2 regions of the Shewanella sp. KX20019 genome follow, and region 2 is predicted to be linked to the other one. Evidence: riboswitches for the same ligand, from Rfam matches in the RefSeq annotation. Region 2 holds a riboswitch; the other holds the start of a gene.

Region 1 (17,009 bases), 2.6 Mb from region 2:
ACGTTGTAGTGATTGGTTCAGGTGGTGCAGGTTTCTCTGCAGCTGTCTCTGCACATGATAACGGCGCTAAAGTGATTCTGGTTGAGAAAGAACCTTTAATTGGTGGTAATGCTAAGTTAGCAGCGGGCGGCATGAATGCGGCTTGGACTGATCAGCAAAAAGCCAAAGGTATTGAAGACAGCGTTGAGTCTATGGTGAAAGACACCATGAAGGGCGGACGTAACTTAAACAATCCAGCACTTGTTGATGTACTCGCATCTAACTCTAAAGGGTCAGTTGATTGGTTAACCACTATGGGCGCTGATCTTACCGATATCGGCCGTATGGGTGGCGCATCAGTTAACCGTAGCCATCGTCCAACTGGCGGCGCGGGTGTTGGTGCTCACGTGATTCAGGTGCTTTATGATAACGCAGTTAAGCGTGATATCGATATGCGTATGAACACCCGTGGTATTGAAATCCTAAAAGATGATCAAGGCAATGTTAAAGGCCTTCTCGTTAAAGGCATGTATAAAGGTTACTACTGGATTAAAGCCGATGCCGTTGTACTTGCAACAGGTGGTTTTGGTAAGAACAATGAACGTGTTGCTAAGCTTGATCCTAAGTTAAAAGGCTTCGTATCAACTAACCAACCAGGTGCGACTGGTGACGGTCTAGATGTTGCTGCTAACGCAGGTGCTGCCATGCAAGATCTACAATACATCCAAGCTCACCCAACGTTATCTGTTAAAGGTGGGGTAATGGTGACTGAAGCGGTACGTGGTAATGGTGCTATTTTAGTCAACCGTGAAGGTAAGCGTTTCGTCAACGAAATCACTACACGTGATAAAGCGGCAGCCGCTATTCTTGAACAAACAGGTAAAACTGCTTACTTAATCTTTGATGATTCAGTACGTAAGTCACTAAGCAAAATTGATAAGTATATTGGTTTAGGTGTTGCACCGACTGCTGATTCACTGGTTAAGTTGGGCAAACTAGAGAATATCGATGGTAAAGCACTGACTGAAACCGTGGCTCGTTACAACACGCTTGTGACAGCTGGAAAGGATGCTGACTTTGCGCGTCCAAACCTACCTCGTGCATTGAATGAAGGTAACTACTACGCAATCGAAGTAACTCCTGGTGTTCACCACACTATGGGCGGCGTGATGATTGATTCTAAGTCAGAGATTTTAAATGCTAAGAAGCAAGTTATCCCTGGTCTATATGGTGCAGGTGAAGTGACTGGTGGTGTTCATGGTGCTAACCGTTTAGGTGGTAACGCTATCTCTGATATCGTCACCTTCGGTAGAATGGCAGGTGAAAACGCAGCTAAGTACTCTACGAAGAAATAGCCTGCTAAAAATAACGCTTAGCTTGTTGTAAACTAAACGCGTTAATCTGAAAGCCCTCGTCTTATGGATGGGGGCTTTTTTGTATCTGCATTCTGCAGATACGATGGGGAATGGGTATTTTCTGTTGGTTTGTGTAACGGTGACTTTTATATTCTTAAATTGAAAACTAATAAGCCGAATGATTGTGCTTTTCCAACCCAGTGTAAATGCGGCTGAGGCCTTCGAAAAAGGGATGTTTTCGTTGAGCCCACAAGGACGTGCTCGCGGCGAGTCTCAGCTGTGTCTGCACATACGCCTGCCGCAGGCAATTGGAACCACTTTTGCTTAAAGCAACTCACCTTTGTCCCAAAGTTTGTTGGTCGGCTATTCGGTTTATCAAGCTGCGTCTGGCCTTTAAGAGAGGTCAAAGTCGTGGTGCTTCGCCCACAGCCGAGCCAAGGGGCAAAGCGCTTGCGCCCCTTGACAATCCCTCAGCGCCCCGGCGAAATTTAAACAGCAAAATTTCCAACGGGGAAGATGGGTGTTACTTGTCAGCTATAGATTAACTATTTAACTAACTTCTTAGTCTTAAATTGAAAACTCAAGTGCCGAGAGTTTGCGCTTTTCGAAACCAGTGTGGATGCGGCAGATGACTTCGAAGACAGGCCAATTATGTTCCAGACATAATTTGGCATTCCCTCCGTCTATGGCGCTCAGACGTTTTCGTTGAGCCCACAAGGCCAATTCTGTTCCATACAGAAGTTGGCATTTCCTCCGTCCTTGGAAGGTCAGAGGTGCCAGTGGTGAGTCTCAGCAGTGTCTGCACATACTGTTGTTCATTCACATCTGACCCATAGGGATATGGGAAATGTCATGATGATGTTGGAAACATCATCGACCATGTGATCACGACATTTAGACTCCTGTTCAGCACCATCGCAGGTTACTGAAACCACTTTTTTATGAAGGGTGTTTTTAGATACAGAAATCGAGATTATTTATCTCGCACGTAAGTGGTTTGAACCAAGGTTTCTAGTACCACTTCATTCTTGGTGACTTTGAAGTTCAATGGCTGTTTTAGTTCACCAAACAAAGGTGCGCCGCCGCCAAGTAAAATAGGGAATCGAGTGATCACCATTTCATCGATCAGATCTTCTTTGAGGAAGTTTTGAATCGTCACACCACCGTCGATGTAAAGATCATTGTACCCCTTGGAATTGAGCTCGGTGATTATGTCTTTCAATTCCCCTTTGACTAAGAATACTTTGTCTTCATAGCCTTGCGGCACTTTTGTCATAGTGCTGCTTAACACGAACACTGGCTTTGTGTAAGGCCAATCACAGTCAAAACTAAGTACCACATCTAGGGTATTACGTCCCATTATTAAACAGTCAATTCGATTCATTAAAGCGAAGAAGCCAGTATCGACATTGTCTGGATTTGGTACCAAATGTAGCCAGTCGAGTTTACCTTGTTTATCTGCAATGTAACCGTCCAGACTGGTCGCAATAAATACGATATTTGCCATGAGTACCTCATAAAATTGGTCGTGGTTGAGTCAAGCTAAAATATGGTTTAAACTTTATCCTACAGTGTAGAATAAAGTTAAGTTTATCGGGAAGAGCAAATGGCTGTCAATGAAAAGAAACGTGGACGACCAGCAGGGAAGCTGTCGCAGTTAAGTGCTGAGAGCATCCTAGAAACGGCTAAGTGTTTGATGATGAACAGCGGAAAAGTCCCAAGTGTTCGTTCATTAGCTACACAATTAAACGTGGATCCTATGTCGATCTATCACTATTTCAAAAATAAGAATGCGTTGCTAGAAGCGCTAACAACATCGCTTGTGGAGGAGATCTATCAGCCTCAAGAAAGTTTGAACTGGCAAGGCGAGTTAAAGTGTTTATGTGTCAGCTATATTGAATTGTTACGCGATTACAACGGGCTATTACAAACCATGCTGAGCATGACATCACACGGCCCAGCCCAAGTCTTTACTGAGCGCTATAAAACCATTATTGCTCTTTTAGGTCTACACGAAAAAGTGGAAAAAGACGGTCTAGATTTGCTGGCTGATTACTTACACGGTTTCGTGTTCTCCATCAGTTGTTGCCATGATGCGAGTTTGATCAAAACCGAAATGATGGATGGGCCATTGTCGCTGATTTGTAGTTCATTGGAATCATCTCGAACCTAACTTACATTAACGGATTTTCTCAATGCCACTGAGAGCGAGATAATGATTTATCGATCCACTGTTCAAATTAGCTGGCCAATGTATATAAGTTCAGATATTACCTTTTTTGAGATTGAGTTACCCCATACGCGATCTAATCCGCACTTAGGCTACCTCGCTGGGAAAGGGATGTTTTCGTTGAGCCCACAAGACCAATTCTGTTCCATACAGAAGTTGGCATTTCCTCCGTCCTTAGAGGTTAGACGTGCTTGCGGCGAGCCTCTACAGTGTCAGCACATGCGGTCGTTCGTTCACATCTGACCCATAGGAATATGGGAAATGTCATGATGATGTCGGGAACATCATCGATCATGTGATCACGACATTCGGACATCCTGTCCAGCACCACCGCAGGTCATTAGAACCACCTTTGCTTAAAGGTAATTTATGAGTATGCAGAATTTAGTTTTTCCAAATTAAAGTCACAAAAAAAGCGCAATTCCCAAAAAGGAACTGCGCTTTTTCTTTTAGAGTCTGCTAATTCTTAAGCCTAGATCCTTTCCGTCTCAGACTTTACAGGCTGTATCGTCTTTGCTCTTCCTAGAACCTTCTATGAACTTTCCGTCTCAGATTTTACCGGCTGTTCCGTCTTTGCTCTTTCTACCTTCTAGAACCTAGAACCTAGAACCTAGAACCTAGCTCCTAGAACCTAGAACCTAGCTCTTAGCATCTTAGATCGTTGGCTCTTCGCTGTAATCTTGAGTGTGATACTCAAGGCAAGCATCAACTTCGTTGGCTGAACCTAAGATCACAGCGACACGTTGATGGATCTCTGTAGGCTGAATATCCATGATGGTTTCATAACCCGTAGAAGCCTTACCACCTGCTTGTTCTACAAGGAACGACATTGGATTAGCTTCGTACATCAAGCGCAGTTTGTATGGTTTGTTTGGGTTCTTGTTATCAGTCGGATAAGTAAAAATTCCGCCGCGACAAAGTACGCGGTGAACATCGCCGACCATGGCCGCAATCCAGCGCATGTTAAAGGCTTTCTCACGCGGTCCAATAGTACCCAGCAGCAGGTCGCTAATATAGGTCTGCATTGGTGCTTCCCAGAAACGCTGGTTTGACATATTAATCGCAAACTCAGCCGTATCTTTGCTGATGCTCATGGCTGCATCTGTTAACAGGTACTCGTTAGTGTCTGGGTTTAGGGTAAACAGCTGCACGCCCTTGCCAGTGGTCAATGCCAACATGGTTGATGGGCCGTAAAGCACATAACCGGCAGCGACTTGGTTGCGGCCTGCTTGCAGGAAGCTCTTTTCTGAAAACTCACCCGCTGGTGCAGGTAGTACCGAGAAGATGGTGCCAACTAATGAGTTGATATCGATGTTTGACGAACCATCAAGTGGGTCAAAACAGACTAGAAACTCACCGTTAGCATCTGCATCAACGACATAATCTTCCTCTTCAGACGCGATTCCACGTACTGTACCGTCAGCTTTTAGCGCATCTTTGAGCATATCATTGGTGATGATATCCAGTTTCTTTTGGGTTTCACCTTGAACGTTCTCTTGCTCTGTAGCGCCCAGAATGCCTGCTAAAGCACCGTGGCGAACGGCGTGGCTGATCTCGATTGAGGTTTCAGCTAGGGTCAGGATCAGTTTTTCAAGAGCGGGAGAAATCGCTTGCGATGTCAGGTTTTCAGCCAGAGTCTGCATGTTGTTTCCTATGACAATTTAATAGCACTAAATTGAGTTAGAGGTCGGGAATTGAGGTTTTAAACTTATAATTGCTGGCGATGATACCTGAGAACGGCAGTTTTTTCAGCTGTAAAGCACGCCCGCCAGTGCATATTGTCTGCATTGTTTTTGTTTTAGTTATGATTGAGGCACAATGTAGTCGAAATTTCAGTCAAAACGTGCCTCTTTCGCACGTTATCCAAGGAATAATAATGAAAAAAAATTGGATGAACTTGCTGCTTGCTACTCTCCCCATGGTGATGGCATCGACGGCAGTTGCACAATCTTCAGCATTAACGGGTGGCGACAAACCGCTCACTATCGAACGTATGTACGCGTCCCCTGCACTTGCAGGGACCAGTCCTCGCGGGCTTAAGTTATCGCCGGACGGTAAGAGAGTGACCTATTTAGCGGGTCGGAAAGATGACCAACATTTTTATGACCTGTGGCAGATGGATGTGGCCAGCGGCAAGCAGAGCCTTCTGCTTGATGCGGATAAGCTTGTTGCTGGCGAATTATCAGATGAAGAGAAGGCGCGCCGTGAGCGTCAACGTATCTATGGCCAAGGGATCATGGAGTATTTCTGGGCAGACGATAGTCAAGCTATCCTTATACCAGCATCTGGGCAACTGTATTATTTTTCTGTTGATAGTAATCAAGTCAAATTGCTTAACACCGGTGAGGGCTTTGCAACTGATGCGAGGCTGTCTCCTAAGGGCAATTTAGTCTCTTTTGTGCGTGAGCAAAACTTGTATGTGCTTGACCTCAAGAGCGAGAAAGTCACAGCGCTAACAACCGATGGCGGTGGTGCAATCAAAAATGCCATGGCTGAATTTGTGGCTCAAGAAGAGATGGGCCGCATGACGGGCTATTGGTGGTCACCGGATGAATCGTCGATTGCTTATACCCGCATCGACGAGTCTGGCGTTGAGCAGGTAACGCGCAACGAGATCTATGCCGATGGCATTAAGCTGACTGAACAGCGTTACCCCTATGCAGGCAAGAATAACGTTAAAATTGACTTGGGTGTCGTTTCACTTAATGACAAAAAGGTCGCTTGGGTCGATTTGGGCAAAGAGACTGATATCTATCTTCCGCGGGTTAAGTGGTTACCAGATAGCAAGCAGTTGTCATACCAATGGCAAACTCGTGATCAGCAAGCGCTCGATCTAAGAGTGGTCAACATTGATGATATCAAGCGTAATAAAAACCTAGTTCAAGAGCGCAGCCAAGCGTGGATTAATCTCAATGATGACCTGCACTTTTTAAAGCAACAAAAAGCCTTTATCTGGGGATCTGAGCGTGATGGCTTTAACCACCTCTACTTGATTGGACTTGATGGCAAAGTTATTCGTCAGCTCACCAAGGGCGAGTGGGCAGTAGATGGAGTTGAGTTCATCGATGAAACAGCCGGTCAAGTTTACTTTACTGGCCGCCAAACTAAAGTGACAGAGAAGCAGTTATACCGCGTCGCTATTGCGGGTGGCAAGGTGGAGCCAATCAGCACTCGTTCTGGTATGCACTCAACGGTGTTTGCTGACAATCAAGCGGTCTACTTGGACTATTTCAGCAGCTTATCACAACCACCTCAGGTGAGTTTGCATAACAATTCTGGCAAGCGATTAGCGTGGGTGGAGCAAAACGAAGTGAAATCAGGGCATCCGCTCTACGATTACTTTGGTCTATGGCAGGTACCTGAGTTTGGTGAGTTAACCGCTGAAGATGGTCAAGCATTACAATATAGAATGTTTAAACCGACGCATTTTGATGCCAGCAAAAAATATCCGGTGGTGGTACGTGTTTACGGCGGCCCACATGCTCAACTGGTGACAAACAGCTGGAGTCATCAGGATTATTTTACTCAGCATCTACTGCAGCAGGGCTTTATCGTTTATCAACTGGATAACCGTGGTTCTGCCCATCGTGGCACTAAGTTTGAGTATGTCATCTATAAGCAGTTGGGTGAGGCTGAGGTGAACGATCAAAAGGTTGGGGTAGATTATCTCCGCAGTTTGCCTTTTGTTGATGGCGACAATATTGCTATCTACGGTCATAGCTATGGCGGTTATATGGCATTAATGAGCTTGTTTAAAGCGCCTGATTACTTCAAGGCCGCTATTTCAGGTGCGCCGGTGTCTGATTGGTCGCTATATGACACTCATTACACTGAGCGTTATCTGAGCCATCCTGACACGAATGCTAAAGGTTATGAGGCCAGCAGTGTATTGCCCTATGTTAAAGGCTACCAGTCTGGATTGCTGATGTACCATGGTATGGCAGATGACAATGTTCTATTTGAAAACAGCACTCGAGTTTATAAAGCCTTGCAAGATGAAGGCAAGTTATTCCAGATGATTGATTACCCTGGTTCAAAACACTCTATGCGTGGTGAGAAAGTCAGAGTGCACTTATATCGTTCTTTAGCTGACTTTTTAGAGCGCGAACTCAAATAGTAAAATCGGTATTTTCAAAATAGGTCTGGAGGTGCTTTTTATGACTTTCAGCCTATATTTGATTAACTGAAGATTAAATATCGTTAATAAGAAGATTATTTATTCTGAAAATTTAAAGGCAGAGCGGAAGAGTACTCCTAAATATATATAGAATAATGACCATCATATTTGACAAATCAAGTTTATCTGCTAGCGGAATTTAACTGGGTAGAGAATGTTTTTAAGGTTTAATTAAGCTTAAAGTTGTTTTTTATAAGGCTACTTTTACTATTGATGAATTCAGATTATAGAAACAAAAAAGCCAGTCAATTGACTGGCTTTTATTTCATTCGATTATCGAATTAGTCTTCTAAGTTACCACAAAAACGGTAGCCTTCACCATGGATCGTAGCGATGATTTCTGGCGTATCTGGCAAGCTTTCGAAGTGCTTACGGATGCGACGAATCGTTACGTCAACAGTACGGTCATGTGGCTTAAGCTCACGACCAGTCATCTTCATTAGTAAGTCAGCACGGCTAAGGATCTTGCCTGGGTTTTCTACAAAATGCAGCATAGCGCGGAATTCACTACGTGGCAGCTTGTATGACTCGCCCTGTGGGCTAACAAGAGAACGGCTGTTTATTTCTAAGCTCCAACCGTTAAAACGGTAGAACTCAACTGCGCTTTTCTCTTCAGACTCAACACCAGTGCTGTTCACTCGTGTTAGTAGGTTGCGAGCACGAATAGTCAGTTCACGAGGGTTGAATGGTTTAGTGATGTAATCATCTGCACCGATTTCAAGTCCAAGGATCTTGTCTACTTCGTTATCGCGGCCCGTTAGAAAAATAAGGCCAATGTTATTTATTTCACGAAGCTCACGAGCTAATAAAAGTCCGTTTTTACCTGGTAGGTTAATATCCATAACGACCAAGTTAACTTTATTGTCTTGCATAGCTTTATGCATTTCAGCGCCATCATTGGCTTCAGAGACCACATATCCTTCTGCTTCAAAAATACTTCTAAGTGTGTTTCTTGTAACGGCTTCATCTTCAACAATCAGAATGTGCGGGTTTTGCATATTAATTACCTAATGTCTGTCAATTCTATTCTAACCATGAGTATAAATATTTTTATACTCCATCGATTCATGCTGATATTTCACTGATACACGTTGGTGTTTTCAAAAATTATTCTGAAACGGCAACACACTTCATGATAAGTAAAGTATGGGTATCTCACATATGGAAAACGTGAACTGTATTAGCTTCGATAAACAATAAGTAGAATAAGTTCCTTAACTATTGTTTTTTTCTGAAGTATAAATGTTAAATCAAACATAGATCACATTTGATACAGCTGTGTGGATTACTCTTCTATCTGTTTCAGATATATGTAACAAGATGTGTCATTACATGTATTCAGTGTGAGTCAATCAACAAGACCTATTGTACTCGTTTTAGGCATTTGTTAACAAATGAAATGTTAACAAATTTACTGCAAGATATGATTTAGATCACGTGAATACACCTAAGTGCATGATAAATAAGACATGCAGAATTTTATTTACTGTGACCGATATCACGCACCTAGGCAGCCCTAACGATTTTGCTATAATAAAATCACTTCAAGTGGAGAATTTGTTAGCAATGAATCAGTCAATCGAGTGCCTTTGGCGTAAGTATCAGCAAACGCAATTCCTGTTCACGCAGTGTTTGTCCTCTAAAATATCATTCGCCATTATCACTGCGCACAACCCAAGAGGAGAGATACTGGCTCCTTGCCAAAATCGATTGTTAGACCGAAAACTGCAGCAAGAGATCCTAAAATTGCGCCGGCCTTATCGCGCCATGGTGGGGGCGTCGCAAGATTGGAAACACATGGAAAAAAGCTGGGCTGTATCGACCGACAAGGCCTCCGCCATTGAGCTGGGGCGTAAGTTTAATCAAAACGCCATCTATTATGTTGATGCCGATAAGTTACAGTTAATCCCATGCTTATTGTCACAACTAGAAACCTCGCTCGGCGCTTTCTCGCCGCGGGTCAATGTAGTGCATGAGTTACCCTATATGGTGTAATTCTAAAGTTGTATAAAATTCGTTTGACTTAGTAGCGTAATTTATATACTTTTCACTTTCTTGATTTGTATACAGATTGAGTACAGAAGAGGAGCGTTAACTAGGTAATGAATGATAGGGGACCAAACCCCATTGACCATTCATGATGGAGATTGACGCCGAGATACATAAAACGATTTGGAACTGTCTTATGTATTGGTCGCTCAGGCTGAATCCTGACGATTGTCACCTATTTATTATGGTGGAGAGCTTCTGGTGACGATCGCTGTTTCCCATCTCTGGGGTGCATATCTTAGCACCAGGCTCTTCGAACGAAGTTAGTTCGGAGCTTATTCATGCTTTTTTTCAAGTTAGTTTTCAAGCCAGTTTTAAACAATACCTTATCCACACTGTGCCCACTTAATGTGGAGGCATCTTTATGTCTGTAATCCACGGTTTAACTGTTGCTAAGTTTGGTGGCACCTCTGTTGCCGATTACGACGCTATGCATCGCTGTGCCGATATCATCATCAATAACTCAGCAACTAAAGTTGTGGTAGTTAGTGCGTCTAGTGGCGTAACGAATAAGCTTGTGGCGTTAACTCAAGCGACAACAACGGGCGAGCAAAGTAAACAGCTGATTAAGCAGATCGCTTCAATTCAATATCAGATCCTCGACAGGTTAGGCAATCCAACGGATGTAGCCGCAAAAATTGACGCGGTACTCAGCCATATCGCCGTTTTAGCTGAGCGATTAGTGTTAACACGTAGCAAGGCGGTTATGGATGAACTGTTATCTCAGGGAGAGATGTGTTCATCGCTGTTTTTTGCTGCGGTACTTCGAGAAAAAGGTGCATCAGCCTCGGCATTTGACGTTCGCCAGGTGTTGCGTACCGATGGTCATCATGGTCGTGCAGAGCCACAAATTGAGTCCATTGCTCAACTTGCTGAAGAACATTTAGCGCCATTGTTGAGTTCTCAAGTAATAGTTACCCAAGGTTTTATAGGGGCTGATGAAGAGGGAGCAACCACGACTTTGGGGCGTGGCGGCAGTGATTATTCAGCAGCACTATTAGCAGAAGCGCTGCGGGCAACCGCGGTTGAGATCTGGACTGATGTTGCAGGGATCTACACCACTGATCCAAGACTTGCACCCAATGCTAAGCCTATTGCTGAAATCAGCTTTAATGAAGCGGCTGAGATGGCCACTTTTGGCGCCAAGGTTCTGCATCCTGCTACTATTTTGCCCGCGGTACGGCAAAAAATTCAAGTCTTTGTGGGATCTAGCTGGGCGCCCGAGCAGGGAGGGACGTGGATCCGTCATCAAGTGTCCGATGAGCCAGTATATCGAGCAGTAGCTGTAAGAAGAGATCAAACATTATTGAACCTGCACAGCTTGCAAATGTTGCATGCGCAAGGGTTTCTAGCCGAGACGTTTGCAACACTAGCACGGCATAAAATCAGTGTTGATTTAATCACTACCTCAGAGGTTAATGTGGCATTAACACTAGATAAAACCGGATCAGATTCAAGTGGTCATGGTTTATTGAGTGAGCCATTGTTGCAAGAGTTGTCGCTGCATTGCCGGGTTCGTGTTGAAGATGGTTTAGCACTGGTAGCGATTATTGGTAATAAAATTGCTTCAACGGCGGGTGTATGTCGCCGAGTGTTTGAGGTTCTTGAGCCGCATAACGTGCGCATGATCTGCCAAGGGGCTAGCCCTCATAATCTGTGCGTACTGGTAGAGGAAGCTGAGGCAGCTGATGTCATTCGCGCCTTGCATGAAAACTTATTTGAATCTTAAACCACTGTTGAAGCAGGGAATAGAGTACACAAAATGAAATTTACCCAATCTAGCCTCAATGTTGGCGAGCTTGCGACGGGGCAAGAGCTGAGTATTCCGGTGTACCATTTAGCAGCAAAAGATCCATCTGCGCCCAAAGTGTTCGTGCAAGCCAACGTTCACGGAGCTGAAGTGCAGGGCAATGCGGTTATTTTTCAGTTGTTGAAGCAGTTGGAAAATATGGATGTGCAAGGTGAAGTGACCTTACTACCGCTTGCCAACCCTTTGGGGATAAATCAAAAGAGTGGTGAGTTTACACTCGGGCGTTTTGATCCCATTACTGGGGTGAACTGGAATCGAGAGTATCTAGAACACTCCTTTGATATTCCAACATGGTATCAGCAACATTGCGATCTAGATAACGGGCAGCTGGCAGAGGCATTTAGGGCTCATCTGCTTGCCTCTTGTGAGGCTCATTTAGCCAACCCTTGGGGCGTTACCACGGGGAAGCGATTAGCGATAAGCTTACAAATGCTGGCCCATCAGGCTGATATTGTCATTGACCTACATACAGGCCCTAAGTCTTGTAAGCATCTCTATTGTCCGGAGTACGAACGCAGCTCGGCACGATTCTTTTCTATCCCCTATAGCCTTATCATCCCTAACAGTTTTGGCGGCGCGATGGATGAAGCCGCATTTTGTCCCTGGTGGGAGTTAGTGGAGTATGCCGCTAGTCAAGACCGAGATATGCCTGTGCCGGTATCCGCTTTTACGCTGGAACTCGCAAGCCAAGAGCGTATTGATATGGAAGATGCCTTAGAGGATGCGATGGGCATTTTGGCATATTTTAGTCATCGTGGCGTGATCATGGATAGAGTGGTTCCAGCTGATATGGATCGCTTTGGTTGTTTACTCGAAGACTATAAAAAATATTACGCCCCTAAAGGCGGCCTAGTTGAGTACCTAGCTCAACCAGGAGTGCCGTTAAAAGCTGGCGCTCCGCTGGCCAATATTCTCAGGCTTGACTGCTATGGGACCAAAGAGGAACTAACCTCTTTGCAGCTTGAGCAAGACTGTGTGCCTATTCTTCATTTTGCCTCAGCTTCAGTCTATCAAGGGACGGAGCTTTATAAGTTGATGACCAATCTGTTTGAGCTTTAATATCATCCACTAGGTAAGGGCTGTTTAATGTTATGCTAATGTTTAAATAAAACATTATCGATAAAGGATGGTGCGAATTATGCGACTAATCCCACTATGCGCAGTGTTATTGCTAGCTGCGGGTTGCACTGCTGACAAAGCGACTCAAAATAAGAATGTGGAAGCTAAAGTGACTAAAGTCGCTGAGGTTGAAGCCATCGCTATAGGCAGAGATAAGATATCGGCAAGTCATTCGATTAGCTTCCAGCTAAACGGCGGTAAGTTTTTTGCGGAGTCTACTTTTTTAACCAAAGGAACTCGGGTCTTCAACCCCGAAATGAGCCAGGGCGGAGTGTTAAAAGGTAGTTTTGTCGTTCAAAGCGAGATTGGAGTGGATGAGCAGAAGAAGCTTTTTTATATTGAGCAGATAGCGGCAGAAACTTACCGACTAATACCAATGGGCGAAAATGTTGACCTGTTAGTCTTGTATAAATCATTACAACAGGATGTCAGCTTACGTACAGTCGAAATTGAAATAGATTATAGCCGCCCTATAGAAAGGGACGAATACTAATACCTCTTCAAGTTAGCTAATGATAGGCAATAAAAAAGCCATAACTTTCGTTATGGCTTTTAGTTATCTGTTACATTTCTCAATACATTTGATAATTGTCGATTATAGCAGGCTTACTTGCGGCGACGGAACGCTGCAAATGGCAGTAGCATCAATGCTATCCAGCCCATAGAGCCACCGCTTGAAGAGTTCGATGCTGGCTTGGCAACTTCTGGAACATCCTTAACGTAAACTTTGATTTCAGATACGACATCGTCTGTACCATCATTTACCGTTAGGTTGAACTCCAAGGTTTCGCTGCTAGCGACTGTTGGTGCAATAAAGGTCGCTTCGTGAGTATCAGCTCCCGTTAATGTTGCTGATGTGCCAGCTGTTTGTACCCAGCTATATGTATGGCTATCAGCTGCATTAGCATCGACAATGACTGACGATAGCGTAACAGAATCACCTTCATTAACGCTTGAAGCGCTTGCGCTTATTGAGACGTTAGGTAAGCGATTGTCACAAGCATTGGTATCACCAGCGATTTGTGTATGGAACACATTAGAAGTGATATTGCTGAATGTAACGTTATCGACAATCCAACCAAATGAGTTAGTGTTGCTATCAGATACAATACGGAAGCGGAATTGAACTTCATTGCCATTCAGTGCCGTGCCAAAGTTAAGTGATTCGGTCTCTCCTGGAATAGGTAAATTACCTGTAAATGCTTTTCTACCCGGTAACAGGTTTTCAAGCTCAGCAGAGTAACCTGTGCCACCAAATACGCCCCCCATTTCTGTTACATCTGCCCACTCGCCGCCATTGACACGTATTTCAACAACGCCACCATCATACTCGGTTTCGATTTGATAGAATTGGAACCAGCTCACGCTGAAATCGCCGCCATATCCAACAGTAAATGGTTTAGTCTCAAAGGCTACATCAGATGTAAAGCCGTTGTTTCTAATGTACATGTACTGCTCGCCAACAGGGAAGTAGCTTGTATAGCGTGAATCAAGTGACGAAGTGCCTTCTGCTAGCTCTCCACCGCTTAGCACCACTTCTTGGAAGTCGGCTAGGCCTGAGTAATCTTCCATATCGCTGGTAGACATACTGTTTTCAATATCTTTACTTGCAAAGTCCATGTTTACAGCTGTACTTAGGATATAGTCAGCTGGTTTGATATCTTCATCGAGATCAGGGAAAGATAACTCGAAAGTGACTTCGTCGGCAGTGCTTGCTTCATCTAATGTAAATTCAATCGGAGTACTCGTCGCATCATTATATGGAAGTACGTTAGAGAAACTGACTTTGCCTTCATTCGCTAAAGTGACTTTATGATCACTGGTGACTTTAACAACAGCATCGATAGTTTCAAATACTTCGCTACCTTTGTTGGCGACTGTAAATGAGATGGTAGCAGTTTCACCTTTATCGACGATGCCATCTTTTGAGCAGTAACCTACAGTCATGCCTTCGTAATCGGCATCGATTTCATGATCGGCAACAATGAATTTTGCCAGTGTTGCTTCGTACGATTCAACAACACCCGTGTGCTTTTTGTCATGACGAGCTGGCGATACTGCTCCAAAACCCATACCGCGGCGCGCAAACGCTGCCATGATTAATTCGTAGTCCGCCACATCGTTTGCATAGGCTGCAGCAAGAATTGCATCACGAGCTTCAGTATAGGTTGGTGCGACTGGAGTCATCTTATAACCAGTAACGAGATAGTCCATCATCAAGCTACGCGCTTCAGCAAAAGAATGGCGCTCATCATTGATAAGGGCTACATAGCTATCCCAAAGCATTGCTGCCCATGGTTCACCAGCATCATGTACTTCTGCGTTTCCGTACTGATCTGGACCAGTACCGTTACCTAATTCAACATTGGCAAAGGTGAGTGGGTTAACTTTCATATCAGTACTATACGGGTAGTTACGAATACCTGTGTAGAAAGACCCTACGTAAGATACTGCAGCGTATGCTTTCTGGAACATTTCGTTGCCTTCAAGCATTGCATCGTCTGCTTCAGAAACTAACAATAGTGCGTGGAAGTCACCCCAACCTTCACCCATTGAGCGACCTTGCTGGTTATATAGACCTGAAGCGTTGCCTACTAAACGGTTAGAGATGTAATGTCCCCATTCATGGGCAACAATTGCATTATCCCAAGAACTTGCCTTGTAAGGCTTTTGGTTAAACATCGACACAGTGACGTCTTCACCACCATCAAGTAAAGCATCGATAGCTTTAGCATCATTGAGTGATAATCCCATGCTTGGGATTGTCACTGTATCATCACTGCCACCCATTGGAGCGGGCTCAGTTGTACCAGAATTATTAGCAATTAATACCGCGATTGCACCGGCATCCTGCGCGTGCTTAACTTTCTGGGTAAACGCACAAGCGCCGCGATCAATTAGTGCTATATTGCCTGCTATCTCGACTCCGTTGGTGGTTGCTTCACAACCATCTTTAACAGTGCCGTCAATTGTTCCGCCTTCACCGTCATCAGTTAAAATTGACCCATCGTCGACACGAACAATAGAGCCTGAAAGGTCAAATTGACCTTGTCCAAAGCTAGCTCGCTGCGATGAGAGAAGTAAGCCTACAGAGTCATCAGAGGTTACCGTTACACCGTAATGTTCACCAACAACGGCATCTTTGCTATCCCAAAGGTACATTTGCATACGTGGCGATGCACCATCAGCAGGTGTGCTCATATTGGCGTTATTAAAGCCGGAGTTATCTTGCACTTCTGCACGTATTGGGTCGCCCTCAACACCACCACGGTCAAAGTTTAGTGCTTGTGCATTACCTGATGCTTCATCAAAGCCATGATCGTAGAAAGTATCATGTAAGTAGTTGTTAATATAGAAAAGATTAACGATTGCTGCTTTACGGTTATTGACAGAGCTTTCTGCTTCTTCAGTGTTGTATTTATAGTCGAACGAGTTAGCACTAGTCACTTCAGCAGCAAAGTCACCATTAGAGAATCCATCTGGTGCGATAGCATCCACATAAGCATTAACGTTATTACCTGAAGTGGTAGTGGCATCAGCTGCAAGCCAAGCATCTTTAGTGCTGATAGGGCCATGGGTCATTGTCACCATTGGTGCATCAAGGTATGCAGTGGCGTCAACTTGTTCTGCGCTTGCCGCTGGAATCACATTGCCGTGTGGGCTGTCCCAAGGTACACCCGTTTCATCTGCATATACACGGTAGTTAAAAGCTGAATCTTCAGAAGTTAAGTTGTGTTTGAACAGTACTTCCTCTGTATTGGCGTCGATAATGAAACTGTAGAATTCAGAATCAACACTTTCAGAATCTGCAACTTCTAGCTCAACATAATGAGCTGCAACGAGGTCACCTTTCTTATCGAAGTAAACTTTTTTAGCTCTAGGTTCTCCAACTATTTGTTTGGAACCTGATGCATTTGAGCTTAAATATGATTGATACTTTTTAGAGTCAGAATCTACAGCTGTTAGAGTGACTAAATTGCCGCCCATGTCCGAGAATGCAGTGTTAATGGCCGTAGAAGCTTCGCCAAAGTTGTGCTGAATACCGGTAATACTGTTGTTTGAGTGAGAAACGTTAGCAAATTTACCAGAACTGGCGACAAGGTTGAATTCACGATCCATCATGATGTTTACTTCATGATTAAATACTTCAACGCCATTAATCTCTTGGCTGTATTTAGCAACTGAAGCCCCGCGACCATTATCATGCATGCTGGTCAATACCGCTTTTGCAGCACCTTTATTAGCAGATGAAATTCCAGTAACTTTATTTAGGTAGTAGTCTGCAGCCGT
Region 2 (17,009 bases):
GAATACCAGCACCGCCAGCGCGAATGCGCTCTGCTAATGTGCCTTGAGGCACTAGCTCAAGTTCAATTTTTCCCGCGCGGTAAAGGTCGGGAAACACAGTTGAATTAGCAGTGCGTGGAAATGAGCAGATCATCTTGCCTACTTGGCCGTTTTCAATCAGTGCCGCCAAACCAACATGACCGCTGCCGGTGTTGTTATTGATGACGGTGAGGTTTCTAGCGCCATGATCGATAAGGGCATGGATAAGCTCAATTGGACTACCAGACTCGCCAAAACCGCCAATCATTACCGTTGCACCATCGAAGATATCGGCAACAGCTGCCGATGGCGAGAGCATCAGTTTATCTATCATCTCATGCTCCTATTAATCTTTGCTGTAGCGCGTCGGCTAGCTGAGTTTCAATCTCTTTGAGCTCATCTTCGAAGAAGAATTTGTCGCTATCTAATGGGGTTAAACAGTCGATTTTATTTTCGGTTTCGTCGAATTTTGCCAAGATAACTCTGTCCATCCACTCCATGTTTCTTGCCTCGGTAAACTGCAGCGCAAAACATTTTTCACCATTGACGATTGAGGTACCCAAAATGGCCAGTTTACCCGCCGAGATCGTCATTGAGATATGGCGAGATGGTCGGTTAATTGATGCTAATGAGCGATAGATCCGATTGAAAATCCGGCTCATGTCAGCTAGTGGCGCAGTGTAGTAGTGGTGCTCGCCTGTAGGGCGGGCGCAGTACATCGAGTGGAAACCAATGCAGAGCATGCCAAGGATGTTGGATAGATCGATCCAGCTTTGTGCTGAGCGCTCGACATCGACGCCCCCTTCATCATCCATAAACAGGCTGATATGGTTCATCATCGGGCTTTGACTGCGAATATTCACACCGTGGTTTTGTAGGCGACGAATCGCCGCAAGTGTGCTTGGGTTGAGAAGCTCTCGTGGTGTTGAGAAGTGAGCCATCCATGCAAGCTGAACACCGTTATCGCGCATAATGTCGAACAGCTCAAGCATCGGCTGGTACTTCTCGGTTAATATCATTTCCGGTTGGAAGGTCAGTGCTCGCGTTGCTAAACGGACGTTTTTAACATGCAGTAGGCTTGGGTCTTCGATTAAGGGCATTACATACTGCTTTAAGCGGCTCATCGGCATATAGCCGCCATCGCCACCAGTGATCAGAATGTCGGTTACCTCCTTGTGTCGTCTAAGGTACTCATGCAGTTGGGCGATATCTTTTTGAATAAACATATCTTCATCGCCACGTACTTGGGCATGACGAAAACAGTAGGTACAGAAGGAGAAGCAGTTTTGGGTTGTCTTATCGAAAACTAATTGGCATTGCGGATATTTGTGCTGACTGCCATCGAGAAACTCAAGTACGCCTTCGTCGTTTACAAACCAAGGTTTATTTAACTGCTGATTGCCGTCATGGGGATTGGTCTTCTCCATATACTCAATGGCGACCTGAGTGCGTGCCTTGGGTTCTTTTGCATCGATATAGGTTTGAGTCGTCTCAGGATTTATCATTCCTGGCTGAGGAAAAACTAACTGGAATACTGAATCGGTTGGGTAGTCATCCCAATTGATGCTGTTAAGGGAGTGACGAGTGGCGAGAAAGCGATAAACCTCCACAAAAAATTCGCGCTCATCGATATGACCAATGTCTATGCCGTTGTTGTTCAGAATGGCGCAGACTTCCCGAAATCCTGACAGGCCTGAGTAGTGCTCTTTATCGGTAAATAGAAATTCACGGCTCTCGAGTAAACCAGAGTGCTGTGGGTAGGATGCATGCAAGCGACTGAGTAGCCCCGTGGGTAGTAGATTCTCGTTATCGATAATCTTGGTCGTGTCATCGCCATAGCCATAACGAGCCAGTGTCGTTGTGCGGCCTTCATTGTTAACAACAAGATGCTTTGTCGGGGTTGAACTTGAGGTAACTAAGATCTGCTCAGCAGGGAATTGAGTGGTCATTATTATTGTCCTATCTATTTTAAAGTGCGATATCGGTCAAAATTTAACTCATCTCTGTTAACCATATACATTTTGTGGTTATAGCAAAAATACTATCTATTTATGTAAGGTATAGGCAAAAGCTATCTATGGTGGTTGAAGCTATAGTCATTGCAGCTATAGTCAGGCGTGCGTAGACTAGCTGCTGAGGTTTCGCGCGAGTCTAATAGGATATTTTATGAAACTCAGATCATTAAAGTACTTTCAGTCAGTCTATGAACTGGGTAGCATCACAGCCGCTGCTAAAAGCTGTTTTGTCTCCCAACCCTCTATAACTGCAGCGATATCACAACTGGAGCAGTTGCTCGGTATCGCGCTATTTATTCGTCATGCTGGCGGTGTTAGGCCGACCTCAGCAGCCGATAAACTCTACCCATTAGCACGTGAAATGAGTGACAACGAGCAATCTATCTTGCATCTGTTTAGTGATGGTCCGACTCCGGTACCATTGAAACTTGGCTTAATGCGCTCATTGGGTGCAGAGCGAATGAGCTCGCTGCTGAATGACTTATCTAAACGGATTGATGATCTTGAACTGACCTTAGTCGACCCCGATGAGGCTTGTGATGCACGGGTGGTGTTATCTCAGTCCATTAACAGTAGCGAGACTTTTCTACCGATCTGGCTAGATAGATATCAACTGGCCATACCAAAGAGTTGGTCGCTGGCGACTAAGCCTGTAATTAGTATTGAAGATCTTGATGGGCTCGCCTTTATAAATCGCACTCCCTGTGATGCATTTGAGAAGTTAAAACAGGCGATGGCCCTCAAAGGAGTACAGTTCCAGAGCCGGGCAAACATCAGAACTATCGAGTATGCTTGGCCACTAGTGAACGCTGGAGTTGGCGTTGCTCTATTGCCTGATTGGGGGGAGATCAGACAAAATGAAGGCATAGTATTGCGCCCCATAGAGGGGGTTGAACTGATTAAAAAAATTGGCTTGGCGTACACGCTGGGTCGGCTTAGTGAGCCATTAATTACCGCCATTAAATCGGTATGTAAAGCATCGCAGAATCGAGGAGAAACTCTATAAAAGTGTACTGTAAATAGGCAGCTATAATAAGTTAAAACAGTGCTAACCTTGTTTAAGGTCGGCGTAATCCGTTAAACCTTATCCCGTCTATCACCGATCACTCTAGCTGGATTACCTGCAACAATGGCGTACTGGGCAACATCTTTAGTAACGACAGCCCCCATACCCACTACCGCATGATCACCTATAGTGACACCATCGACAATGCCAGCTTGCGCGCCAATCCATACATCGTCACCAATCATCACGCCTTTAGAGTTAGAGGCTTGTTGATAAATAGGGCTATTTGGCGCCATACCATGGTTAAAAGCATAGATGGTGACATTATTAGCGATACGGGTTTGGTTGCCAATGGTGATCCCATGGCGGCCACCATCGAATGAACAACCATGATTGATGGCGACCTCATCACCCAAGCTGATAGGGCCGTGTAAAAAACTGTCGGCGGCGATCATACACTGCTTACCCATTTCAATATTACGACCTGGCTCGGCAAACAGATTTGCCTCAGGGGCAATAAAGCAGTTCTCGCCAATCAATACTGTCTCAACGGCGCTAAAGTGAGCTTGTACTTCATCTTGCCAAGGTTTAGCCCAAACTAGGTGTTTCTCTTTCAACGAAAAATACAGCCATGGCATATAGGACAGACGTTTTTTATGCTGGGTTTGGTAATCAGGCTTAGCCGCTATGGTCATTATGGTGTGTCCGAGGTATTAGATATGCCCACTTGTGAAGGGATGATTTCAAGTACTTCAACTCCTTGCGGCAACATTTTCCACAGTATATCTAAGTCATAGAGGGCGACTTGATAGAGTTTAGGATCCTCCTTTGCTTTTTTGTAAGCTGGGCGGGGGTCTTGCGCCAATACATCTTCAATGAGCTCAGCTAAGCGTGGGTAAGCGGGATTTTGCTGATACTGCTGCAGTTGCTGCTGGGCTGTTTCGCAAAATGTCACACTTGCCAACGCTGGCGCATCTTGGGCTATGCCGGCATAGGCGTCATTAATGGCGTCAGAGAACGGTATATAGGGTTTTATATCGACAATCGGTGTGCCATCGAGTAAGTCCATACCTGAGATCTCAAGCCTGACTTTACCATTGTCGGTATGCACTGCATGCAATTTCACCACCGATTGGCCGATGCCATTTGGCCTGAAAGTTGAGCGAGTGGCAAATACACCAAGCTTTTCATTGCCGCCTAATCTTGGCGGACGAACCGTAGTCTTCCAGCCCTGTGCCAAATTCTCATGAAAGCAGAACAACAACCAAAGGTGAGAGTATTGCTCAAGTCCTCGCACTGCATCAACTTGATTAAAGGGGGCGGCGAGTTCAACAAAGCCGCGAGCTGCGGGAACGAGCCCCGGTTGGCGCGGAATGCCAAACTTTTGTTTATAAGGCGTGCGGCAATATGCGACAGCTTGGATCTGGTTAGTAAAGGACATTGATTACTCTTGGTGTGAAGCGTGTTTATTCTTGTACGCTGGTAGTAGCAATTGCTTGGCCAACACAAAGGGCGCGAGTAACACAGTTGGGTGTTGCTTCTTCGATTAAAAGACAGTTTTTAATCACTAGACCGTTAGCCTGTTTGTCGGCAGCAGCACGGCGAGCCAAGGTGCGAGCTTCAACGATAGACGCGGGAGCATCATTGTCACCAATTTGGCAGGTTTCACCTTCAACTAGACCTTTTATTTCATATGGCCCTCTAGGTTGAACACTTCCTTCATAGAGGGTGACATCGGATACTTTGAAGTAGTCATTAATCGCATCGCTATCAAGGTTACTGTTAAAGGCATATTCACCCGCACATGCGCTAAGTAAAAGGACAAGAGATGCTGGAAGTAGGTATTTCATAGTGAGTGCCTGTTATATGAGTTGTTGGGGCTAGCGAAAGACATTTATAGAAAAGCCTAACACTAAAAAGGTGTTCAAAAAAAAGTGCTCATAAAGAGCACTTTTTCGGTCAAAATATTTTACTAGCGCTATAACTTTGAATTTTAGCGCTTTAGGTACTTTTGATAAAGCTGTTGATGACGATTATTTAAATCAATTTTTCGACCATCAATGTATACCGACTCTATTGCGGCTTGCATCGGATCTAATATGTCGCCAGTAGCAATAATTATATTGGCTTTAAATCCAGGGGCGATCGCGCCCATATCATCGATACCGAGTATTTTTGCTGCATCAAGGGTAATGCTTTGTAGCGCTTGCGACTTGGTTAATCCATAAGCAACGGTTTGTCCTGCTGCAAAGGGTAAATTACGGCTGTTCCAGTCAGATGAGAAACCCAGTGCAAATGGAATATTGGCTTGCTTAAGTAGTGCTGGGATCTTAAATGCGAGATCAATCGGCTCATCCCTGCGCTTAGGCAAACTCAATGTTTGGGTATAAATAACCGATGCATTGACCTCACTTAACACATCCGCTAATCGCCAAGCATCATAACCGCCCACAATGACTATCTTAAAGCCATAGATCTTGCTCAGTGCTATTGCTTCCTCTATCTGCTGTTGTGACTGAGCATGGACAAACAGCTGCGCATTGCCATCAAATAGGGATGTTAATGCTTGCCAGCGTAGATCGATTTTAGCAATTTTACCCGCTTTCAGCGCCAGTTGATAACGGTGAGCATCGGCAAATGCTTGGTGCACTTTGTCTACACGCTGACTGAGATCGTCAAGCTGCTCTTGACGCTTTTCCGTATCAGATGACAGCCAACGAATATAAGGCCAATAGAGGTGGAACTGTTTATTGCTATCAACCAGCGCATCTTCGATAGTCCAGCTGTCCATTGAAACAAGGGCTGACTGACCTGCTAGACCGTCACCTTGTGGCACAACTTGAGCATGGGTAATGCCATTAACACGAACGGTGGGGATGATCTCCGAGTCTGGGTTAAAAGCGCTAATTGCTTCAAGCTGTGGGTTGATAAAGCCAACCTCGTAGGCATCATTACTTGAACGCATCATCTCAACTTCAACCAGCCCCATGGTGGTATCAAGGGCGATTAATCCGGGATAGATGTGCTTATTAGTGGCATCAATAACCACGGCATCTGCAATTAACCCTGCTGTAGTTGCACTTGAGTTCTGTGTTGCCTTTTCGGCGTCCGTTGGGGCGGCTGTATCAACTGTTACTGGCGTAGCCAAGTTCTGGCCTACCGCAATAATCTTACCCTCAGAGATAAGTACGTCAGTTTGTGCCAATTCACCTTCAGTAACGGTATGCACGGTGGCATTAGTCAATAATACAACGCCGCTTTCAATGGGGGCTGGTAGCATGTCGTGAGCAAAAACCGCGCTACTAACAACAAGAGTAGCAACAACACCAAGCAGCGAATAAGCGTGTTTAGTTGATTGAGTAACCATCATTATAGTGCTCCTTGAGCAGTTTGTTGCCAAGCGTTGAAGTGGGTGTCGCAGTGCCATTCAGGTTCCATTTTCTCGCTGCTGGTTTCGCCCAATTTGTCGGCGTCGTCGCTGTGGAGGATTTTTTGAATTAATGCAGCGCGTTCAGTTTCAACGTCAATTTGAGCTCGCTTATCTTGCTCGCGGCTAAAGTAGCGACGGCCCTCAACCCAAGTTGATTCCACTTTGGCGTAAACCGACAGCGGTGAATCGGTCCAAAGCACGATATCCGCTTGTTTACCTTCAACCAGTGAACCGACTTTTTCATCGATGCCTAGCTGTATTGCAGGGTTAATGGTGATCATTTTCCAAGCATCTTCTGCTGTCATGCCGCAATACATCATCGATTTAGCCGCTTCTTGGTTGAGTCGACGCTGCATTTCGTAATCATCAGAGTTGATGCTGGTAAGTACGCCTTTGCTTTGCATCAAGCAGGTGTTTTGCGGGATCGCATCATAAACTTCAAATTTGTATGCCCACCAGTCAGAGAAGGTTGATGCATAAGCACCATGTTTTGCCATCTCATCAGCAACTTTATAACCTTCAAGAATATGGGTGAAGGTACCTACTTTAAAGTTGTAAGCTTCGGCGAGTCTGATAAACATTAAAATTTCTGACTGCACATAGGAGTGAATATGCACGCTGCGTTTTTGCTCTAATACCTCTGCAACAGCTTCTAAACGGTAGTTGTATTGCGGTGCAACTGTGCGCCTGCGCTCGCTTGAACGCATTTTTTTATACGCTTTTTGTGCTGCTCGGTATGCTAGCGCTTCATTAAAGGCTTCACTAAAGAGTGATTTCACACCGATGCGGCTTTGCGGGAAGCGGCTATTAAAGTTATCGCCCCAATGACTCTGCTTGACGTTTTCACCTAAAGCGAACTTTATACTGGCAGGAGCACCTGCAAACTTTAGCAGCTCGGCATTGTCGCCCCACTTGAGCTGAATGATCTGTGCCTGACCACCAATAGGGTTGGCACTGCCATGTAAAATTTGCGCTGTGGTGACACCACCGGCAAGACCGCGGTAGATAGCGATATCGTCGGGATTGATGACATCGCCAATTCTGACTTCAGAGGTGACTGCATCGGTGGCTTCGTTAGTGCCGCCATTGAGCGCTATGTGTGAGTGTTCATCGATGATACCAGCGGTTAGGTGCATACCCGTTGCATCAATCACATGGTAACCTGAAGGCGTACGCAGTTTACTGCCGATCTCTTCGATGTCACCATGAGAGATAATTAAGTCAGTATTGTTAAGTACGCCGTTTTTAGCTGATGTCCATAGAGTGGCGTTCTTGATATGCAGCTTATCTTGAATAGGTTGCTGTTGTAGACCGTAGGCCACATTAGGTGATGTTTGATTGGCAACTTGCTTTAAGGTCGCTTGTTGGTCCTGTTGCTGCGTTGGCTCATCATCAATAACAAGCTCGAGTTTGGTACCACCAAAGGGGATGGTTTGACTGTTACTGTCGAGTAGGCGGCCACGAAGGCCTGCTTCATCAAACCACAATGTAAAGCGGCTAATGCCACTAATACCCGCTTCGGTTAAATCAGCACTAAAAGTCATTCGACCTTGATTGAAGCTGATGTTGGCCAGGGTTATCTCTTTTTCGCCACTGGATAAAGTCCCGCTTAAACTGGGATCTTGTGCAATGTTTAGATCGAAGGTGAGCTCGTTGATTTGCAGTTGGTATGGTTGAGCAAGCATAGCAAGATCACGATTGATTAATTGACGCTCTTCACCTTGCAACCAGATGCTTGTTATCTTGCCGTCTTTAAATACATTACCATTACTAATGACCAAATCAGCCATAAAGCCAGGCTTTAGTTGGCCGACCATGTTACTTATGCCTGCAATTTCTGCCGCTTCTGTTGTGAGTGCGGCAAGGGCGGTCTCTTCATCCAAGCCGCGTTTTATTGCTTGCTTAAGTCGTGGCCAAAATTTGTCGGCTTTTATCCCATATTGAGTTAGTGCAAAAGGGACATCTGCTTGAGCGACTACAGCAAGGTTACTCGGCGCGCTTTCCCAATGTCTTAGTGTCGCTAAACTCACATCACGTGCACTGTCACTATCAATGATTGTTGGTGCGGCAGGATAATTCAACGGTAACACTAAACTATATGGGTAAGACTTTAGTTCATCGATTCTGGCATATTCACGACCATTACCAATTAGGCTGCCTCTTACTTTTTGCTCATTTAATAATCTAGCTGCTCTTATTTGATTATTCAAATTTTTGGTTTGAAATATAAAGCTTTGTTCTTCAAGACCCGCTAGGCGCTCTAATGCGATGTTAAACTCAATGTTGTTACTAGTATTTGAACTCTTACTTATATTGTCGTTATACCAACGTGCATCTGAAAATGTTTGTCTAATAAGCGCGATACTCCCCATTAATGACTGCGGGTAATCTTGTATAGATGAGCCCTTATCAAATGCCATAAACTGGTTGGTTTTAGCTCTGTAAATAATATCGTTCGCTTTCTTATCCGCCAGAGATAAACTGACTCCACGCCCTCTGAAAATGCCATCTAAATAGCTAGATTGAACACTGGTAAAACCATTGTTAATCCACTCTTTCGCCTGTTCTTGATCGGGATAAACATAATTGAACCACTCTTTTTCTGAATGAATCGCTCCATTCTCTGCATTACCACCAATTCGTTTTATTTCATAAACTGGATTATCACTAGCTTCATTTACTGATTCATATTCGATTGCATACTCGGTAAATGGATCTATAAAACCTGGATAGATAATATGACCTGTTAAGTTAATCTCAAGAACGCCTTCGGGAATGTCATTATCTTTAATAATCGACTTTATTCGATTATTTTCAATTAACAAGGTGGCATCGTTTAGCGTTTTTCCGGGGCTCAACATTAGCGTTGCATGACTTAACGCAGTGATTCTAGGCGTATTATCCGTCAATTGCTCATTGGCTACTGTGCTGTAGCTGGTTAACACACTAAGTAGAGCGACAAGGGCTTTTATTTTATAATTATGCATTACCGTACTTATGTTTGTTAGAAGAGTAGGGGAAGTGTGAGGATATCTTAACTTAACAACAATTACTAAACAGTATTTGTAACTTAGAATATGATTCTTGGATGCGTAATAACAAAAAACCCAGCAATAGCTGGGTTTTATAGGCAGTAAACGGAAACTTAAATAAGGAAGTCGTCCATTGTACGACCTTTTTCTAATTCATTCTTGAATACAGTTGGCATACGGCCTTGGCCTGTCCATTGAACCATGTCGCCATTCACTTCAATTTGGTATTTAGCTGGACGTGGTGCACGTTTCTTAGGAGCTGGTTTAACGCCAGCGCCACCAATATCGTCAACTGATAAACCAATCGCTTCCATTTGTTGACGAATCTCTTCAATTTTAGCATTACGCTCAGCCATTGCTTCATTTTCAGCTTCAGCTTGAGATGCTTTTTCTTCGATGATTTTTTCAAGCTTTACAGCAAGATCTTTTAACTCTTCAAGAGATAGCTCTTTAACTGCTGCTTTAAAACGGCGACCGTGGGTCAATATATCTAAAAATTCGCTCATGATGATTAACGTCCAATTAAAATAGGAAAGGATTTTATATTCTGTTCCAAATAATAGGAACTATTTCGATAAGGATCAAATGTTATTTCTGTTTAATTGAGAATAAAAAGTATTAATTAAGATTAATTTGTGAAAAAGACGATTATATTTCTCAAATGTTATCGATATCGGCCAATTACGCCTTATCTCATTATATTAATGTGAACAGGTGTTCGACTCTAGGTTGACGTTAACGTCAACAGCACGTAAAGTGACTCTAATTTCTGTAATAGTTGCTGTGCTATATAAGTGACTATTCGCATAATCCCGTTCATTAAGAGACGTAACAAGGAAGCCCTATGAAAGTATTGGTGCCAGTAAAACGTGTCGTCGATGCCAATGTAAAGGTCAGGGTTAATGCTGACAATACAAGTGTCGATACCGCAAACCTTAAAATGGCGATTAACCCGTTTTGTGAGATTGCTGTAGAAGAAGCCGTTCGTTTAAAAGAAGCGGGAAGCGCTTCTGAAGTCATCGTCATGAGCATCGGTCCAAAAGCTTCGCAGGAGCAGTTGAGAACGGCGCTAGCACTCGGTGCTGATCGAGCTATCCATATTCAGACTGACGAAGACCTTGTGCCTTTATCTGTTGCTAAGCTAATTCATGCGGTACAGAAAAAAGAGCAAGTAGACTTAGTTATCTTGGGTAAGCAATCCATTGATAGCGACAACAACCAAACGGGTCAAATGTTAGCGGCGATTGGCAAAATGCCACAAGCAACCTTTGCCTCGGAAGTAAAAGTGAATGCTGAACAGCTGACGGTGACTCGCGAAGTTGACGGTGGACTGCAAACACTGATGCTACCTTTACCAGCTGTGGTTACCGCTGACCTGCGTTTAAACGAGCCACGTTACGCAAAATTGCCGAATATCATGAAAGCTAAACGTAAACCACTTGAGACACTCACTCCAGCCGATTTCGATGTGACCCTCAAGTCTCACCAGAGCGTCGTTAAAGTGACTCCACCTGCTGAGCGCAGTGCGGGTGTGATGGTATCTTCTGTAGAAGAGTTGGTTGAAAAGTTAAAGAATGAAGCGAAGGTGATCTAATGGCAATTTTAGTATTAGCAGAACACGATAACGCCAGTCTAAAACTGGATACCGCTAAAGTGGTGGCATGCGGTCAAGCCATTGGTGGCGACATTGATGTACTCGTTGTCGGTCACAACTGTGGCGATGTGGTTGGCAGTGCACAACAGCTCAATGGCATACGAAAAGTATTAGTTGCCGATGCCGCCGTTTATGTTAACGGCCTAGCTGAAAACACTGCGGAAGTCGTCACTGAAGTTGCAGCGGACTATGAGTATGTGCTTGCCGCGGCTTCTAGCCATGGTAAGAATGTATTGCCTCGGGTAGCGGCATTACTCGACGTAAACCAGTTATCAGAAGTGATAGAAGTGGTGAGTAATGATACCTTCGTTCGTCCTATCTATGCTGGCAGCGCGTTAGCGACAGTCCAGAGCTTGGATGACAAGAAGGTGATCACAGTGCGCTCAAGTGCATTTGATGCAGTGGCAGGCGATGGCAGTGCTGAACTTGTGACATTGACGCAAGAGATTGCGCCTCAAGTTGAGTTTGTATCTCAGAGTTTGACCGAATCAGAGCGCCCTGAACTGGGAAGCGCGTCTGTTGTTGTCTCTGGCGGGCGTGCAATGGGCAACAGTGAGAACTTTGGCATACTAGAGCAACTTGCCGATAAGTTAGGTGGGGCACTGGGTGCATCACGTGCTGCAGTAGACGCAGGCTTTGTGCCTAACGATCTGCAAGTGGGGCAAACGGGTAAAATTGTTGCGCCTGATTTGTACATCGCCGTGGGGATTTCTGGTGCTATCCAGCATCTCGCTGGCATGAAAGATTCAAAAGTGATCGTGGCAATCAACAAAGATCCTGAAGCGCCAATTTTCCAGGTGGCTGACTATGGATTGGAAGCTGATCTGTTTGATGCTGTGCCACAGCTATTAGAGCAGCTTTAACTTATCCACCGTTAGGCTGCTGGCAAGCTGAAAAAACACAGAGTTGTTTTTATAAGGTTGCCGAGCTGTTATCGGTCGTGAGTATTGGTTGGTAATATTTGAGATCTGTGTCACGATAAGCGGCTTTAGGGTAGCATCCCTAAAGCCGCTTATGTTTTTATGACACTCACGTTAATTAGCTCAGTCTATTTAACGTCCTTAGAAGTAGAGGTGCATTCAATATTAGTACCGACAAGTAGGGTGATGCCTATGACTTGTTGAGAAAGGATTTGATGCCGAAGTGACAAAGCATATCGAGGCTTGTTGCTGGGGCTGTTACCAAATAGGAACAGCACTGCCATAGTATTTCTTATCGGGAAGATAAGAAGATTTTATATTAATGTCGAACATTGATATTACTGTGGAGCGCTACTGATAGGACAGGTGTAATCAGCTCTCAATGCTAACTCCCACCAGTTCAGTCGGCCTCCATTCGTACTTAGCGAAGATAATAATTAAATGACAATTTTAAGCTATGCCGATTCGGCACTTTCGTTGCTGCCTCCGGTAGTTGCAATCGTACTGGCGATGTTAACCCGTCGTGTTTTACTTTCTCTTGGGGTGGGGATCCTACTGGGTGCACTACTGCTGACCGATTTCTCTGCTGCAAATACTGCCCAATACGTGGGTGCTAAAGTTCTGGCGCTAGTGTGGGATGATGGCGCACTCAATAGCTGGAACCTATACATTCTTGGTTTCCTCGTCGTGCTTGGGATGATCACTGCGCTCATTACCGTTAGCGGCTCGGCTCGTGCGTTTGCCGATTGGGCTCGCAATCATATTCGTAATAAACGTGATGCCAAACTATTAACCATGTTCTTGGGTTGTGTGGTGTTTATTGATGATTACTTTAATAGTTTGGTTGTGGGGAGTGTTGCTCGACCGCTCACTGACCGTTACTACATCTCTCGTAGTAAGTTAGCTTATCTGCTGGATTCAACGGCTGCACCTATCTGTGTTATCTCGCCTGTATCAAGCTGGGGCGCGTACATCATTGCCTTGATTGGTGGTATTTTAACTGCCCACGGTTTTACAGATTCAGGACATTTAAGCACATTTGTGCAGATGATCCCGATGAACTTCTACGCTATCTTCGCATTATTACTGCTACTGTGTGTCGCGCTGATGGGCCTCGATATTGGCCCTATGCGTCAACATGAGCTTAATGCGCAGAAAGGTAACCTTTATGATGAGTCAAAAGGATTACCCCCTGGGGCCAACTCTGGTTTGCCAGAAGCGGATACCGGTAAAATCCTCGGATTATTCTTACCCATTACGGTCTTAGTCTTCGCTACATTCTACTTTATGGTGAGTAGTGGTGGTGATGCGCTGGCTGCTAAAAATGAAGCCTTTAGCCTGATTGGCGCATTCGAAAATACCGATGTTGGTTCATCACTCTTCTTTGGTGCCTTAATTGGTTTAATCGTCACGCTTGTGCTGGTTACTTACCAAGGTGTTGAGAAGAAGATGATCGTTAAAGGCGTGGTTGAAGGCGCGAAATCTATGCTGCCAGCAATCTACATCTTGCTCTTTGCATGGACGATAGCAGGTGTCATCGGTCAGCTTGAAACTGGTAAGTATATGGCGAGCTTAGCGACCGGTAATATTCCGTTTGCGATGTTGCCTGCAGTGCTGTTTATTCTGGCTGGTTTAACCGCATTTTCTACCGGCACCAGCTGGGGTACATTCGGTATTATGTTACCTATTGCTGCTGATATGGCGATGGGAAGTGACACGAGCATGATGCTACCAATGCTGGCTGCAGTGCTTGCTGGGGCAGTATTTGGCGATCATTGTTCACCGATATCTGACACCACCATTTTGTCTTCAACGGGCGCGAACTGCCATCATATCGACCATGTGATCACGCAGTTACCCTATGCGTTAATTGTCGCAGGCATTAGTTTAGGTGGCTACATTGTACTTGGTTTCACTGAGTCAGTGATGGCAGGCTTATTGACCTGTAGTGTGTTGTTTGTGATTAGCGTGATTATACTGCGGATTAAATCTTGTCAGCGAACGACCACTTAATTTAGAAAGCTTTTCGTTAGGCATTTAAAAGCCGCTCTCAATGAGAGCGGCTTTTTTGTAGCTATTAATACAGTATGAATACGAGTATTAGTTGTTTAAACCACGGCGATTAAGCAAGGCTTCAGTCGTTGGCTCTTGACCTCTAAAGGCTTTGTAGGCGTCCATTGGCGGCACAGTATTACCGACCTCACGAATGGTTTTTCTAAACTTCATGCCTATCTCACGGTTCAAGCCGCCTTGAGTTTGCACGTAAGCAAAGGCATCGGCCGCTAGGATTTCACTCCACATGTAAGCGTAATAACTAGCTGAGTAGCCACCAGGGAACGCGTGAGCAAAGTAGGTCGATTTATATCTTGGCGGTACAGCTGGCAGATCAACCCCATGTTTTTTAAGTGCCGCAGCTTCAAAGCTGGCAACATCTTGCAGTGGAGCATCCGCTTTAAGTGAATGCCACTCTAAATCAACCAGTGCTGCCGACATATATTCAAGGGTATCGAAGCCTTGGTTAAAGCTGCGTGATTTAAGCAGTTTATTAAGCAGCTCCTCTGGGATAGGCTCACCAGTTTCATAATGCTTGGCATAGTTAGCTAACACCTTGGGATGCGCCGCCCAATCCTCTTCGAAGGTTGATGGAAACTCGACAAAGTCGCGTGAAACCGAGGTACCAGAAAGGGTAGGGTAATTTACCTTAGAGAACATACCATGAGTGCCATGGCCCATCTCGTGGAACATGGTAGTCACTTCATCGTAGCTGACAAAGGTCGGTTCGCCGGCTGGCGCCTTTTTAATATTCATCACATTGACGACCACAGGCTTGCTGTTTAGCAATTCAGATTGACCAACAAACGAACTCATCCAGGCTCCACCGCGTTTGCCTTCTCGGGCAAAATGGTCGGCGTAGAAAATGGCTAAACTAGTACCATCTTCATCAAACATCTCATAGGCTTTCACATCTGGGTGGTAGACAGGAAGATCTGGACGAGGCGTAAAGCTCACACCATAAAGCTCTTTAAGGGTATAAAAAACTCCATCTTCTAATACCCGGTCAAACTCAAAGTAAGGGCGGATAGCATTGGCGTCTAAGTCATACTTATCTTTGCGAACAAGTTCGGCGTAGTAAGCCCAGTCCCACGGTGCCAATTCAAAATCACCGCCAGTGCTGTCTATCATCGCTTGGATATCGGCAGCTTCTTTATTGGTGTTGGCAACAACGGCTGGCACCATAGAGCCGAACATCTTGTACACCGCTTCTGGCGTTTTGGCCATTTGTGGGGCAAGGCGGTAATCTGCCCAGCTGTCAAACCCTAGCAGTGCTGCGCGCTCCGCTCTAAGCTGCGCTAAACGGGCAACAAAGGAGGCCGTTTCATTTTCGCCCTCAAGACCACGATTGGCAGAGGCTTGCCACACTTGCTGGCGCAGCTCGCGATTATCTAACTGAGTCAGTACTGGCTGGCGCGTGGTGTTGGTGATGTTGAGTTGATACTTACCGTCGTGGCCATTGGCTGTAGCATCCGCTGCCGCGGCACGAATGGCACTGTCTGACAAACCACTGAGTTCAGCTTCATTGTCTACAACAACAGCGATCTCCTTGGTCAGTCGCATTAAGCGCTGAGCAAACTCATTGGTGAGTGTAGATTGCTCTTCGTTTAGTGCACGGATCTGCTGTTTCTGGCTATCGCTCAGTTTGGCACCGGCGCGAACAAAGCGCTGATAGTAAACTTCGACTAAGCGGTTAGCTTCGGCTGACAAGTTTAGATCTGCACGGCTGTTATAGATGCTCTCTACCCGAGCAAATAGTGCTGGATTTAAGTTGATATTGTCAGAATGCGCTGCCATTTTTGGCGCCATTTCGCCTTGTACCTGACGCAGTGTTGGGTTGCTGTTTGATCCTGTGAGGTTATAAAAAACCTTAGAGGTACGGTTTAACAGCTGACCACTTTTTTCCATCGCCACAATGGTATTGTCGAATGTGGCTGCATCGGGGTTATTGGCTAATTCGAGGATCTCCTGATAATGCTCCTTGATCCCTTGTTCAAGCGCTGGTGCGAAATGCTCGTCTTTAATCAAGCTAAAGTCAGGCGCTTGATATTGTAAAACACTGGCTTGTAAAAAAGGATTCTGAGTTTGCACCATAGTCGCTGCCATTGGATCGTTTTTAGTGGTTGAGCAGGCGCTTAACGCGAGCGTTGCAGTAATAGCTGCGGCGATGAGTGTTTTATGCATCTGGTAATACTTCCTTCATTATAGTTGTTATTTCTTATGAGTTTTATACCCATCCTACCTGAAGATGCTCGTTTCAGAGGCGCTGTGCTAGTTCAATTCTAGGCGCATTAACATAGAAATGGTTATTCCATTTTAAGTGAGTGCAACAACGAAGTGGGTTTGCACAACACCTTCTATGATGGGTTTTAATGGGCTTTACTCTGTGTTATTGATTTTACCAAGGGAGAAACCATTCGTGGCAATCAATGCCTTGATTAAAGCCCATTAAACTCCCACTGAATCCTGCATCTTTAAGTCGGATGGGTCTACAAGTGACACTATCAATTGTTTGTTAATTGATCCTTAATAATGGCGTTAACTTATCTCATTAAATGTGTGTTGTTTTGTGGGCCATATGAGTTTTAATTGAGTTTTAAATATTAACGTTGTACGACAAGTGTAAGGGGAGGGTGAACAATTAATGTTGCGCTATATCATACTGATATCAGAGCGCTTAAAAATAGCTGTTAACTCACTAGTGTTTAGCTATTCTCTAGAGGGTTACACTAGTTAAGGTGATAAAGTTAGTGAGTAAAATAGCAAATGATTAGCCTCACTATATGGTGGATTGTGGATGATTTGTGCTAGCTAATAATGCTAGACTAACGATGAATTCATCCTTAAGGACTCTCGGTTTGGCGCAACTCTATTTTTATTAC

The links. Region 2 has a riboswitch for lysine ahead of JK628_RS15635 (Na+/H+ antiporter NhaC family protein). Riboswitches for the same ligand answer to the same signal wherever they lie in the genome.
Region 1: another riboswitch for lysine. It lies ahead of lysC (lysine-sensitive aspartokinase 3); the one in region 2 lies ahead of JK628_RS15635 (Na+/H+ antiporter NhaC family protein).

What each region holds. Positions count from the first base shown of each region.
Region 1 is NZ_CP068437.1:861,427-878,435, forward strand. Features, by position in the region: gene JK628_RS03740 (flavocytochrome c) at 1-1,334, shown strand, start outside; gene JK628_RS03745 (dihydrofolate reductase family protein) at 2,308-2,841, opposite strand; gene JK628_RS03750 (TetR/AcrR family transcriptional regulator) at 2,941-3,507, shown strand; gene JK628_RS03755 (class 1 fructose-bisphosphatase) at 4,218-5,207, opposite strand; gene JK628_RS03760 (S9 family peptidase) at 5,441-7,681, shown strand; gene arcA (two-component system response regulator ArcA) at 8,023-8,739, opposite strand; gene JK628_RS03770 (DUF3293 domain-containing protein) at 9,308-9,736, shown strand; lysine riboswitch at 9,815-9,996, shown strand; gene lysC (lysine-sensitive aspartokinase 3) at 10,155-11,519, shown strand; gene JK628_RS03780 (succinylglutamate desuccinylase/aspartoacylase family protein) at 11,553-12,659, shown strand; gene JK628_RS03785 (hypothetical protein) at 12,739-13,212, shown strand; gene JK628_RS03790 (rhombosortase-dependent M36 family metallopeptidase) at 13,326-17,009, opposite strand, start outside.
Region 2 is NZ_CP068437.1:3,607,015-3,624,023, reverse strand. Features, by position in the region: gene JK628_RS15690 (3-oxoacid CoA-transferase subunit A) at 1-352, opposite strand, end outside; gene JK628_RS15685 (hypothetical protein) at 354-1,967, opposite strand; gene JK628_RS15680 (LysR family transcriptional regulator) at 2,185-3,039, shown strand; gene JK628_RS15675 (acyltransferase) at 3,111-3,734, opposite strand; gene tsaA (tRNA (N6-threonylcarbamoyladenosine(37)-N6)-methyltransferase TrmO) at 3,734-4,480, opposite strand; gene rcsF (Rcs stress response system protein RcsF) at 4,506-4,889, opposite strand; gene JK628_RS15660 (amidohydrolase family protein) at 5,033-6,409, opposite strand; gene JK628_RS15655 (amidohydrolase family protein) at 6,409-9,456, opposite strand; gene JK628_RS15650 (H-NS histone family protein) at 9,615-10,007, opposite strand; gene JK628_RS15645 (electron transfer flavoprotein subunit beta/FixA family protein) at 10,346-11,095, shown strand; gene JK628_RS15640 (electron transfer flavoprotein subunit alpha/FixB family protein) at 11,095-12,018, shown strand; lysine riboswitch at 12,216-12,437, shown strand; gene JK628_RS15635 (Na+/H+ antiporter NhaC family protein) at 12,517-14,088, shown strand; gene JK628_RS15630 (M3 family metallopeptidase) at 14,176-16,311, opposite strand; gene JK628_RS15625 (thymidine kinase) at 16,986-17,009, shown strand, end outside.